Regions from separate parts of the Caballeronia sp. SBC1 genome, predicted to be linked through region 2. Evidence: predicted binding sites of a transcription regulator. Region 2 holds the regulator's gene; each other region holds the start of a gene.

Region 1 (3,276 bases), on a different replicon from region 2:
CCCGCCACGCCCACGCCCACGAGACCCGCGCCCGAGAGCCACCAGTGCGGCCGTTTCCACGCAGGTTCCTGACGTGGCTGCGCCAACGGTGCGGACGCCAGGACGCGCCGGACCAGATCCGATTCGGGCGCGGCAACGACGTGCCTCGACAGCACGAGGTCGAGTGAACGAGCGTCGGCTAGCGCGGCTAACGCGGCCGGGTCACGTTGAGCGAGCAGCGCTTTGGCTTCTGCGCGTTCGGCGGCCGGCCAGTGTTCCGGCATGGCGCCATAAGCCTCGGTGAGGCGGCGAAAGCGTTCGGGGGTCATCGGCGTTCCTTTCCAAAGACGTGCTCGCCGCGTTCGCCGGCAAGACGGCTGCGCAACGTGCGGCGTGCGCGCGAGAGCAGGCTTTCCAGCGCTTCGACGCTGATGCCCATCAAAGCCGCGGCCTCGATGTTCGGCAGGTCCTGGTAGTACTGCAATACCAGTGCCTCGCGCTGGCGGGCCGGTAATTCGGCAAGCGCGGCGGCAATGCGCTCACTGCGCGCGGACTCGTCGAGTTGATCTTCCGGCAGTGGCGCCTGATCGACGGGCTCGGGCGCGTCGTCATCGGAGATGACATCCTGACGGCGCCGCAAGCGGTCATAACACAGGTTGAGCGCCACGCGGTGCAGCCAGGTGTCGAAGCGCGCCTGACCACGCTGCCAGCGTGATGCCTGCTTCCAGATCCGCACGAACGCTTCCTGTGCCACGTCGCTCGCCTCGTCACGGTCTCCCAGCATCCGGGTCGCGAGCGCGAGCAGCCGCGGCAGTTTGCGCGCGACCATCTCGCGAACCGCTCCGGGCTCCCTGCCATCGATACGGGCTAGCAACTCCGCGTCCGGGTCTTCTTGGTTCAATGTGGTTGATCTCGCAGCACATGTTCAACAGCCTGCGCCGGGTGGGTCTGAGGCCCGGCGCGCCAGCGTGGGAAATGCTCAGTACACGACAACCGCCGGCCGATAATAAGCCGGCCGCGCGGGATAAACGACACACGCGGAAAGTGCCGCGGCCGCAAACGCAATGGCGACTAGAGTTTTAAGCATGAGTGTCTGCCTTAGCCTGAAGAGGGTGGCATGCGGGTAACCCGAAGGTCACCCGCGATGAAAGCGTCTGTGCCCGCTTTAGCGCGCCCAGTGACCCTCGATCCAGCGCCAGTTCGGTCCGCGTTGCACCCAGTGACCCGGAACCCAATGTGCGCCGACCCGGACCGGCCGCCAGTGGCCCGGCACCCATTCGTAACCGCGGCCGGCCCAGCGCCAGTGGCCGCCGTCCCACACATAACCGGGACGCGCTGGGGGGACGACTTCCGTGCGCATTGGCGGCGGCGCGGACGGGGCGATGAGCACCTCTTGCGCGAATGCCGACACGCTGGTCAGCGCGGCCAGGGCGGTGACGACGGCCAAAACGGCCTTGACCGCGAACGTGGGCGAAGCCCGTTTTTTCAGTGCTTTCATAACGGTTCCTTTGAGGAGAGAAAAGACGCTCGATGCAGGTGCTATCGAGTGCTTAAACGCGGGCTCCAGGAAAATCCGTCGCACGATTTTTTGTTTTTTTACGGCGGCTGTGACAGCGCGAGATGCCTTGATGGGGTCGCCAATCCTCACCAATCTGTTCCGATTCTATATCCCTTCAAATCATGGAATTCCAAAATCATCTGACAAATTGACGAAAACTCTTCTAAAGTATTTTGTCGGCGTACCGTAATATATGGGTAATTAATAGTAACATTACGTAACATGCGGCGCCGTTCAGCTGCACGGGCAACGCAACACGCGAAATGAGCGAATGAGAGCCAATTTGAAGCCACGGTTCAAAGCCATGACACAAGGGGAGTGCCAGTTTCTATGTCTGACGCAATCAAGTCCGCGGGACAATCTCTAATCAACGGCTCGACCGGCAAGAATACCGACGTACCCGCGCTTGTCGCGGCTATCGTCAACGCACGGGTTGCCGGATTGAACGCGGTTAACTCGGCAAAACAGAAGACCAGCACTTCCCAGCTGACCGCTGTCGGTTCGTTGAAATCGGTCATGTCGCTGCTGCAAAGCTCGCTGGCAGCGCTGTCCGATGGCACCGCGTTATCCGCCGTCACTGCCAAGGCCGACGGCAAGGGCCTCACGGCCACTGCCGGCAAGGGCGCCACAACGGGCAGCTATGCGATCCAGGTCACCAACATCGCGACATCGCAAAGTATCACCTCAGGCGCGTTCGGTGCGAAGGACGCGCTCGGTACTGGCACGTTGAAACTCTCCGTGGGTGGTTCGGACGTTTCGATCAAGATCGATTCGTCGAACAACACGCTGAGCGGCATTGCCGCCGCGATCAATTCCGCCGCCGGCAATCCGGGCGTGAGCGCAACGGTGATCACGGGTACGGACGGCGCGCATCTCGTGCTGCACTCGTCGACCACGGGCGTGGCGAACGGTATCTCGCTGGAGGTCACGCCGACCGGCTCGGACGACAACACCGGGTTATTGAAGCTCAACGTCAGCTCGTCCACATCGACCGTCGATCCCTCGGACCCAAGCAAGACTGTAGCGCCTTACACGACCATCGAGACATCGGCGAACTGGAAGCAAACCGCGGCTGGCAAGGACGCGTTGCTGACGGTGGCCGGCACGGAAGTGAGCAGCCCGAGCAACAGCGTGACATCGGCCATTGCGGGGTTGTCGATCAACCTGAGCTCCGAGTCCGTGGGCACGACCCAGACACTGAGCATCACCTCCGACACGACCGCCCAGCAGACTTCGATCAAGGCCTTCGTCACCGCCTATAACAACTTCGTCGGCATGGCTGCGTCGCTGACTTCTTTCGACAAGTCGCAACCCAAGGGTTCGCAAGGCGGTCCATTGCTCGGCGACTCGATGATGAACACCGTCAAGAACGCGCTGGCAACTTTGATTGCCAAGGGCGTCCCGACGGCAGCGGGCGAGACCAAGGGAATGGCGAACCTGGGGTCTATCGGTATTGAGCTGAAGCAGGACGGCACCTTGAAGATCGACGACACCGCGTTGAACGCCGCGCTGACCAACAAGCCCGGCACGGTCAACGCGTTGTTCAATTCGAGCACCGGCCTGGGCGCGGAGATGAACAAAACCCTCACGACCTTTCTCAAGAAAGATGGTTTACTCGATGCAAGGACAACGTCGATCAACAAGGATCTCGACAACATCAAGGTCCAGGGCACGAAGCTCGATGCATTCGCCACGCAACTGACGAATAGCTACAACGCGCAGTTCACTGCACTCAACAC
Region 2 (3,276 bases):
AACAAGCCGCGCAAAAACGCAAACGCAAGCCGCCAAAACACCCTGGCGCGCTGCATGCGTGCTCTTCCGCTCGAAATCTATAGCAGCAAGTCAGCATTAATCCGCCAGAAATCTAGCGGAATCGTGCGATTTTCAGCCATTTTTCAACGACGCAGTACGATTGCGATTCTGCACTATGCAGTCACTGCAGAAAACGCGACATCAATCTGCACTTCGTGCATCGCCTTCGGGTTCCCTCAGGAGACTCAGAATGGGGCAGTCGAATGACCCCTTCCACCGGCAGCGTGGTTACGTGTGGTCGCCACATCTCGATCCGGAAAAAGAGCAGGCGACCCTCCGAGTCATACTGGGCGGCCTTGCGACGGTCGCGTACGCCGCGCTGGCGTGGTCGGCGCCAACGTCCGCCGCCATTGCCAGCTTCCATGCGCTCGCACTTTATCTGATCTATGGCGTGGCGACCCGGCTGATCGTCAGCAGAATGCAGCGGCAGTCGACTCTGCGCCTCGCATTCACAACGGTTGCCGATCAGGCTCTGCTCACCATCATTCTCGGCGCGGGTGGGGCGCTCACCTTGCCCATGCTATGGGCCGTCTTCCTCTTTCTGATCGGCGCGGGTGGGCGTTACGGCAAGCGTACGCTGGCGTTGTCGTGTGGAACGGCGCTGGCGGGAATCGTCGCGTTGTCCGTCTTGCAACCCTGGTGGATGATCAATCGGTCCGCCGCGCTCGGGATTGGCTTGAGTGTGCTCGGGGCATCAATATATCTCGCCGTGATGATCGGCCGGCTCGGCAGCGCGAACCGCGACCTTGCGCTCAAAGCCGGCACCGACCCGCTCACGGGATTGAGCAACCGCTACATGCTGGAACAGACTATCGGCCGGGCGGTGATGGCGATATCGACGGGACAGGAAGGCGCGACCGCGCTGCTGCTGATCGATCTCGACGGCTTCAAGGAAGTCAACGATACCTACGGCCACGAAGTCGGCGACATAGTGCTGCAAACTTTCGCGGCGCTGCTGGCAAGAAGAGTAAGAACCACCGACACGGTCGCGCGGCTCGGCGGGGACGAATTCGTCGTGCTGGCGCGGCACGTGACCGGCAACCACGCCGTGCAGACGGTGGCAAATGGCGTGCACTCGGTGCTGGCTGAAATGACGTCGGTGCAGGACCAGGCGGTGAATGTATCGGCGAGTATTGGTGCCTGCCTGATTTCGCCGGACCTGAGCCCCGGCTACAGGGATATTGCCGTGCTGATGCGCGCAGCCGATCGCGCGATGTATCGCGCCAAGGCGCTCGGCAGAGGCCAGACGGTGTTCGCCGAAAGCGCGGATTTCGAAACCTGATCGGCCCTGATCCACTTTCAGCAAACGGCCGTCAAGCCTCCACGCCCGACCACGCCTGTTCCCGCAACTTCGCCCGCAGCCGCGCGACGGCCTGGCTATGCAACTGGCATACACGTGATTCGCTGACTTCCATTACCGCGCCAATCTCGCGCAGATTCAGCCCCTTCTCGTAATACAGGCTCATCAGCAGCTTTTCGCGCTCAGGCAATTTATCAATGGCTTCAACCAGCGCCGAGCGCAAGCTGCCGTCGAGCAATGCGGAAAGCGGGTCGGCTTTATCGACGCAATAACGGTCGAGAAACGGCTCGTCATCCGAAGAACGGTCGAAGTCTTCGTAATAGATCAACTGGCTGCCATGCAGATCCTGCAGCATGGCCTGGTATTCAACGAGCGGCATGCTCAGATGCTCGGCCACTTCCTGTTCGCTCGCGGACCGGCCGAGATGCTGCTCGACCTTATGCACCGCGGATTCCACTTCGCGCGAGGTCTTGCGCATGCTGCGCGGCAGCCAGTCATTGGCGCGCAACTCGTCGAGCATCGCGCCGCGAATCCGCTGGCTGGCGTAGGTCTCGAACTGAGCGCCCTGATCTTCCTTATAGCGGCTGGCCGCATCCAGCAAGCCGATCATGCCGGCCTGAATCAGGTCGTCCAGATCGACGCTGGCCGGCATTTTTGCCACGAGCTGCAGTCCGAGCCGGCGCACCAGCGGTGCGTAGCGGGTCAGGACCTCGTCCTGTGACAGTTTTCCTTGGGCGTTATACATCGCATTCACCTTGTTCCTTCTCTTGCGGCATCACACGGACGCGGAGCTGCTCATCGCAAGCTGCATCAATGGCGTTTCGGTGCGGCGTACCGCGCCGGAGTTGATCGAGCGCTCCATCCCATGCTGCGTTTCCGCTCGCAAGGTCTGCACGGGCCATTCAAACTGCGACGCTTGCGGCATCGGCCAGTACTGCAATTCAGCGGCAATCTGCCGATAATCCCGGGCAGCAGCCGTCCCCGGAAAAGCTTCCACTGCGCAACGCGACAGCTCGTGCGCCCGCGCCACGCGCGGATCTTCAGCCACGCAACCCGCCGGCATGAGCTGCACCGCGAGATAGCGGCTGGCGACCCCGGCGAGGTTATCGAAGGCGAGTTGTGCATCGGCGCCGTTCTTCACGTGATTCACAACCACCCGGAACCGCCCGATGGCATGCGCGTAATGCAGGCGCTTGATGCAGGCGTACGCCTCGGTGATCGCGGCCGGCGCAACGCGGGTCACAATCACGAAGTCGTGCGCTTGCACGGCCAGGTTTGACAGCGCACCGCTGCGATCGAGCTGGGTATCGATCAGGACGATATCGGCGGGTCCGTCGAGCAGCACCCGGCAATGCGCGGCGTCCTGGCTGATGCGTTCGTCGCGAGGCGCGGCAATCACAGAAAAGCCGAACGGCGTGCGTGTGACGGCGTCCTGCAAGAAACGCTTGCCGGACAGGACCGCGCCGAGTGCGGCGTTGTCTGGCACCTTCGCGAGCCGGCTCACCGACAGCGCGTTCTGGCGCTCGTCGATCACCAGCACATCCTTGCCTTGCGCGGCGAGGGCGGAGGCCAGATTGACGACCGTCGAGGTATTGCCGGTTCCGCCTAATCCGCCTGCCGGGGCGCCGCACACCGCCACGACCCGGGAGCCGTTGCGTGTCAGCAGACGGCGCAAGCCTTCAGCCTGATCGGACACGAACTTATCCAAAGTGCACCTCATGCAGTTCGGTGGAAGCGCGCGCTGAGAGCGCGGACAGGAGCGGCGGCACGTCGTCGTCTTGCGGCACGAACGGCGAGCCGTCGCGCGGAATGCAGAACGCGCTTTTAATCAGGAAGCGCTTGGTCGCGACGTACAGGTTTTCCGGCACCTTCTGACCCGTCGATACGTAGTGCACGGGCAGCTTGTAGCGGATCAC
Region 3 (3,276 bases), 1.1 Mb from region 2:
CACGTTCAGCGACGCGGGCGCACTCACGATCATCTACGATGCCTTCACGGATGCTCCCACGCCGCTCAATCTCACGAACCACGCGTACTTCAACTTGTCGGGCGTGGACTCGACGACTATTGATGACCACGAGATCGAGCTTGCCGCCGATCAGTTTTTTGCCATCGACGAACACACGATCCCGACCAAGCTGGAAGACGTTGCCGATACCCCGTTCGACTTCCGTACTGCTGCGCCTCTCGGACCGCGTCTCCATACCCGCGACAACGAGCAAGTGACGCTGGCGGGCGGCGGGATTGACCATTGTTTTGTGTTGCGCACTGAAGCGCCGGTCACCGAACTGCCGGAAATGCGGCGTGTCGCGGCCGTTTATCATCCGGGCAGCGGACGCGAACTGATTGTCTCGACCACCGAGCGCGGTTTGGTGTTCTACACCAGCAACAATCTTGAAGGCGTGCCGGGCAAGCATGGTCTGACCTATCACAAGCACGGCGCGCTCTGTCTCGAAGCGGGCGGCTTTCCAAATCAGATCAATATGGATGACGCGGAAGATGTCGTGTTGCGCCCCAACGAGCGATATAGGCAAATCACGCGCTACGCCATGCGTGTAAGGTAAGAACGTGCCACCCGCCATGCCGCTGATAGGACCCCGCCTACAGTCGAATAGGACTGTGACGGGCATCGGCGGGCGGACCTCTCATCGATACTGAATTCATTGAATCAGAGATCGAATGGAGGAAGACAATGCCTTATCTACTGGGATGGCTGCTTGGTGTGCCGGTGATCGTGTTGGTGATCCTGTATCTGATCTTTCACTGATCGCTGCACTACGCACAATATTGAACGTGAAAGCGCGAGACGCGGGTTCACGTGGATTGAACGAAGGCGTCGTTACAATACGACGCCTTTTTCAATTCCTCATTCCCCGAAGGATTCCGATGAAACGCGCTCTCTTCGCCTTGACGTTCATGACGTCGTTTGTTGCGTTGCTTGCTGCGCCTGCCCTGCATGCCGAGGAGATAGCCAGCGTCAACACGAATTTCCGCTTTACCGGCTCGGACCGTGTCACGGTCGAGGCTTACGATGACCCGGCTGTCACGGGCGTCACGTGTTACGTCTCCCGCGCGCGCACGGGCGGGGTTAAAGGAACGCTTGGAATAGCCGAAGACCCGTCTGAGGCATCGATTGCTTGCCGCCAGGTCGCGCCGATCAAGATCGATGCACCGCTCAAGCAGAAATCCGATGTGTTCTCGGAACGTATGTCGTTCATTTTCAAGACGCTGCATGTGGTGCGTATTGTCGATGCCAAGCGCAATACGCTGGTTTATCTGACGTATAGCGACCGGATTACCACCGGCAGCGCGAAGAACAGCGTGACAGCCGTGCCAATGCCTGCGGGCACGACCATTCCCGTCAAATAAGACGAGAGCGCCGGTTGGCCAGCCTTCGACTGAATAATTGAAAGCTGGCCTAAAGTTTTCCCTCCCCGCGCCGATATACAGACGAACGGCCGTCGCCCTCATGGCAACGCCGACTGTCTTCCCGCGCCGGTTCAGACCGACAAGCGGGATCGGGAACCGGGAAACATCATGGGTCAGATCACCCTTTCATTCAAAGACGAGACGATCGCGGCGCTACGTCGCGACTTCGAGACGTTGATTCGTCTGTCGCTCAAGTTCGACCCCCAATTCGTCACGCCCACGTTCGAAGATTTCCTGCGCGCAAAACTGCTCGACAACCCCACGCCGCTCACCGAACTGGCTGTCCAGCGAATGCTGCAAAACGGTCAGTACGCGTGGGCGAAACGGGCACTCGACAAGGAGTTTCCGGACGTCGTCGAAATGATGATGCGTCAAGCCGCGGAACACGGTTTCGGCTTCGCGGTGCGCTCGGACTGGAAACCGGACGATCTCGTGAAGGCATCGCGCGCGTGGGCCACGGCTATCGTGACCGAAGCGAACGGCGACCCGACGCAGATAGACACGCTCGCGGCCCAGATCAAGGAAGCGGCATCGGACATCCAGGAACTGGAGATGAAAATGCAGACGCCCGCATGGCGTCTCGCCGACTCACTGCGTCAACGCGTGTACGAAACCAAGATTGCGACCGAACACAGTGTGGGATCGACATCGCGCGAGAAGCTCGGTGAATTGCGCTGCCTGCTGCGCCTTGGCATGTTTCATGGGTCGATATCGAAGCAGGAAGCGCAGCAAGTGCTCGAGCAGATACGCATGATCAAGCCGGAGATTTTTATTGAAGAGCCATACGACGGTTTCACCCGCTTCGGCAACTGGCTGCGTGCGATTTTCACGCCGGAGCGCAAAGCGCCAAAGCCTTCGCGCGCTGAGCGTTGAGCCGGTCCCGAGCTCAACTGAAGCCCTTCACTCCCACATCTTCTTGAGCCGCGCGGCGATATCGACTTTCGCCTTTGCTGCAGCGGCCAGCCCCGCCGCCGTCGGCGCGCTGGGCTCAGGGACCAGCGGCCACGCGCACGCTTCGAACTGCGGCATCAGATGTGCGGGAATGAATCGCGTGCGCGCCGCCCAGACATGCCGGTCACCCATATGCGTCTGGTTGTGCACGTAGAAACGCTGCGGCGTGACAATGTGCAAATCCTCTTTCGCACGTGTCATGGCGACGTACAACAGCCGCCGTTCTTCGTCGATTTCCTCGTCGCTGCCCGTGCCCATATCGGACGGAATGCAGCCGTCCACGCCATTCAGCACGAACACGTTCTTCCACTCCTGGCCCTTGGCCGAATGGATGGTGGAGAGAATCAGATAATCCTCATCGATAAGCGGAACACCCGATTCGTCGCTGGTGGCATCGGGCGGATCGAGCGTCAGTTCGGTGAGAAAACGCTCGCGCGTGGGATACGTGGATGCGATGCTTTCCATCTGCAACACGTCGCCATGCCGGATGGACGCGTCTTCGTGATTGCGCTCCAGATGGGGTTCGTACCAGCGCCGGATCATCTCGAACTCAGCGGGCCAGCCGCTTTCGCGCGCGCAAACCTTCGACATCATAGTGACGAGCGCCGGCCAGTCTTCGCTCGCGCGCAACGGCGCGGCGAATCCGGCTAACGCGGCCGGCGTGTCACTGCGCTCGGCCACCTGATCAAGCACGCGTCCGGCGATTGCCGGCCCCACTCCCGGCAGCAACTGCAGCACGCGAAACCCGGCCACGCGATCACGCGGGTTCTCACCCCAACGCAATACCGCGAGCACGTCCTTCACGTGAACGGAATCGAGAAACTTCAGCCCGCCGAACTTCACG

Evidence for each region. The regulator FliA, encoded in region 2, starts transcription of late flagellar genes. The targets are predictions, from matches to a motif close to CTAAAGTTTNNNNNNNNNNNGCCGNTA.
Region 1: the regulator FliA is predicted to act here: its motif matches at 1,701-1,727, upstream of fliD (flagellar filament capping protein FliD).
Region 3: the regulator FliA is predicted to act here: its motif matches at 1,471-1,497, upstream of SBC1_RS12320 (DUF4088 family protein).

Annotation. Positions count from the first base shown of each region.
Region 1 covers NZ_CP049157.1:1,695,393-1,698,668, forward strand. The annotation lists gene SBC1_RS25630 (hypothetical protein) at 1-308, opposite strand, end outside; gene SBC1_RS25635 (RNA polymerase sigma factor) at 305-880, opposite strand; gene SBC1_RS25640 (YXWGXW repeat-containing protein) at 1,145-1,477, opposite strand; gene fliD (flagellar filament capping protein FliD) at 1,868-3,276, shown strand, end outside.
Region 2 covers NZ_CP049156.1:3,875,189-3,878,464, reverse strand. The annotation lists gene SBC1_RS17360 (diguanylate cyclase) at 251-1,342, shown strand; gene SBC1_RS17355 (RNA polymerase sigma factor FliA) at 1,374-2,105, opposite strand; gene SBC1_RS17350 (MinD/ParA family protein) at 2,136-3,068, opposite strand; gene flhF (flagellar biosynthesis protein FlhF) at 3,061-3,276, opposite strand, start outside.
Region 3 covers NZ_CP049156.1:2,784,037-2,787,312, forward strand. The annotation lists gene SBC1_RS12310 (aldose epimerase family protein) at 1-616, shown strand, start outside; gene SBC1_RS12315 (CreA family protein) at 939-1,421, shown strand; gene SBC1_RS12320 (DUF4088 family protein) at 1,590-2,354, shown strand; gene SBC1_RS12325 (ATP-dependent helicase) at 2,382-3,276, opposite strand, start outside.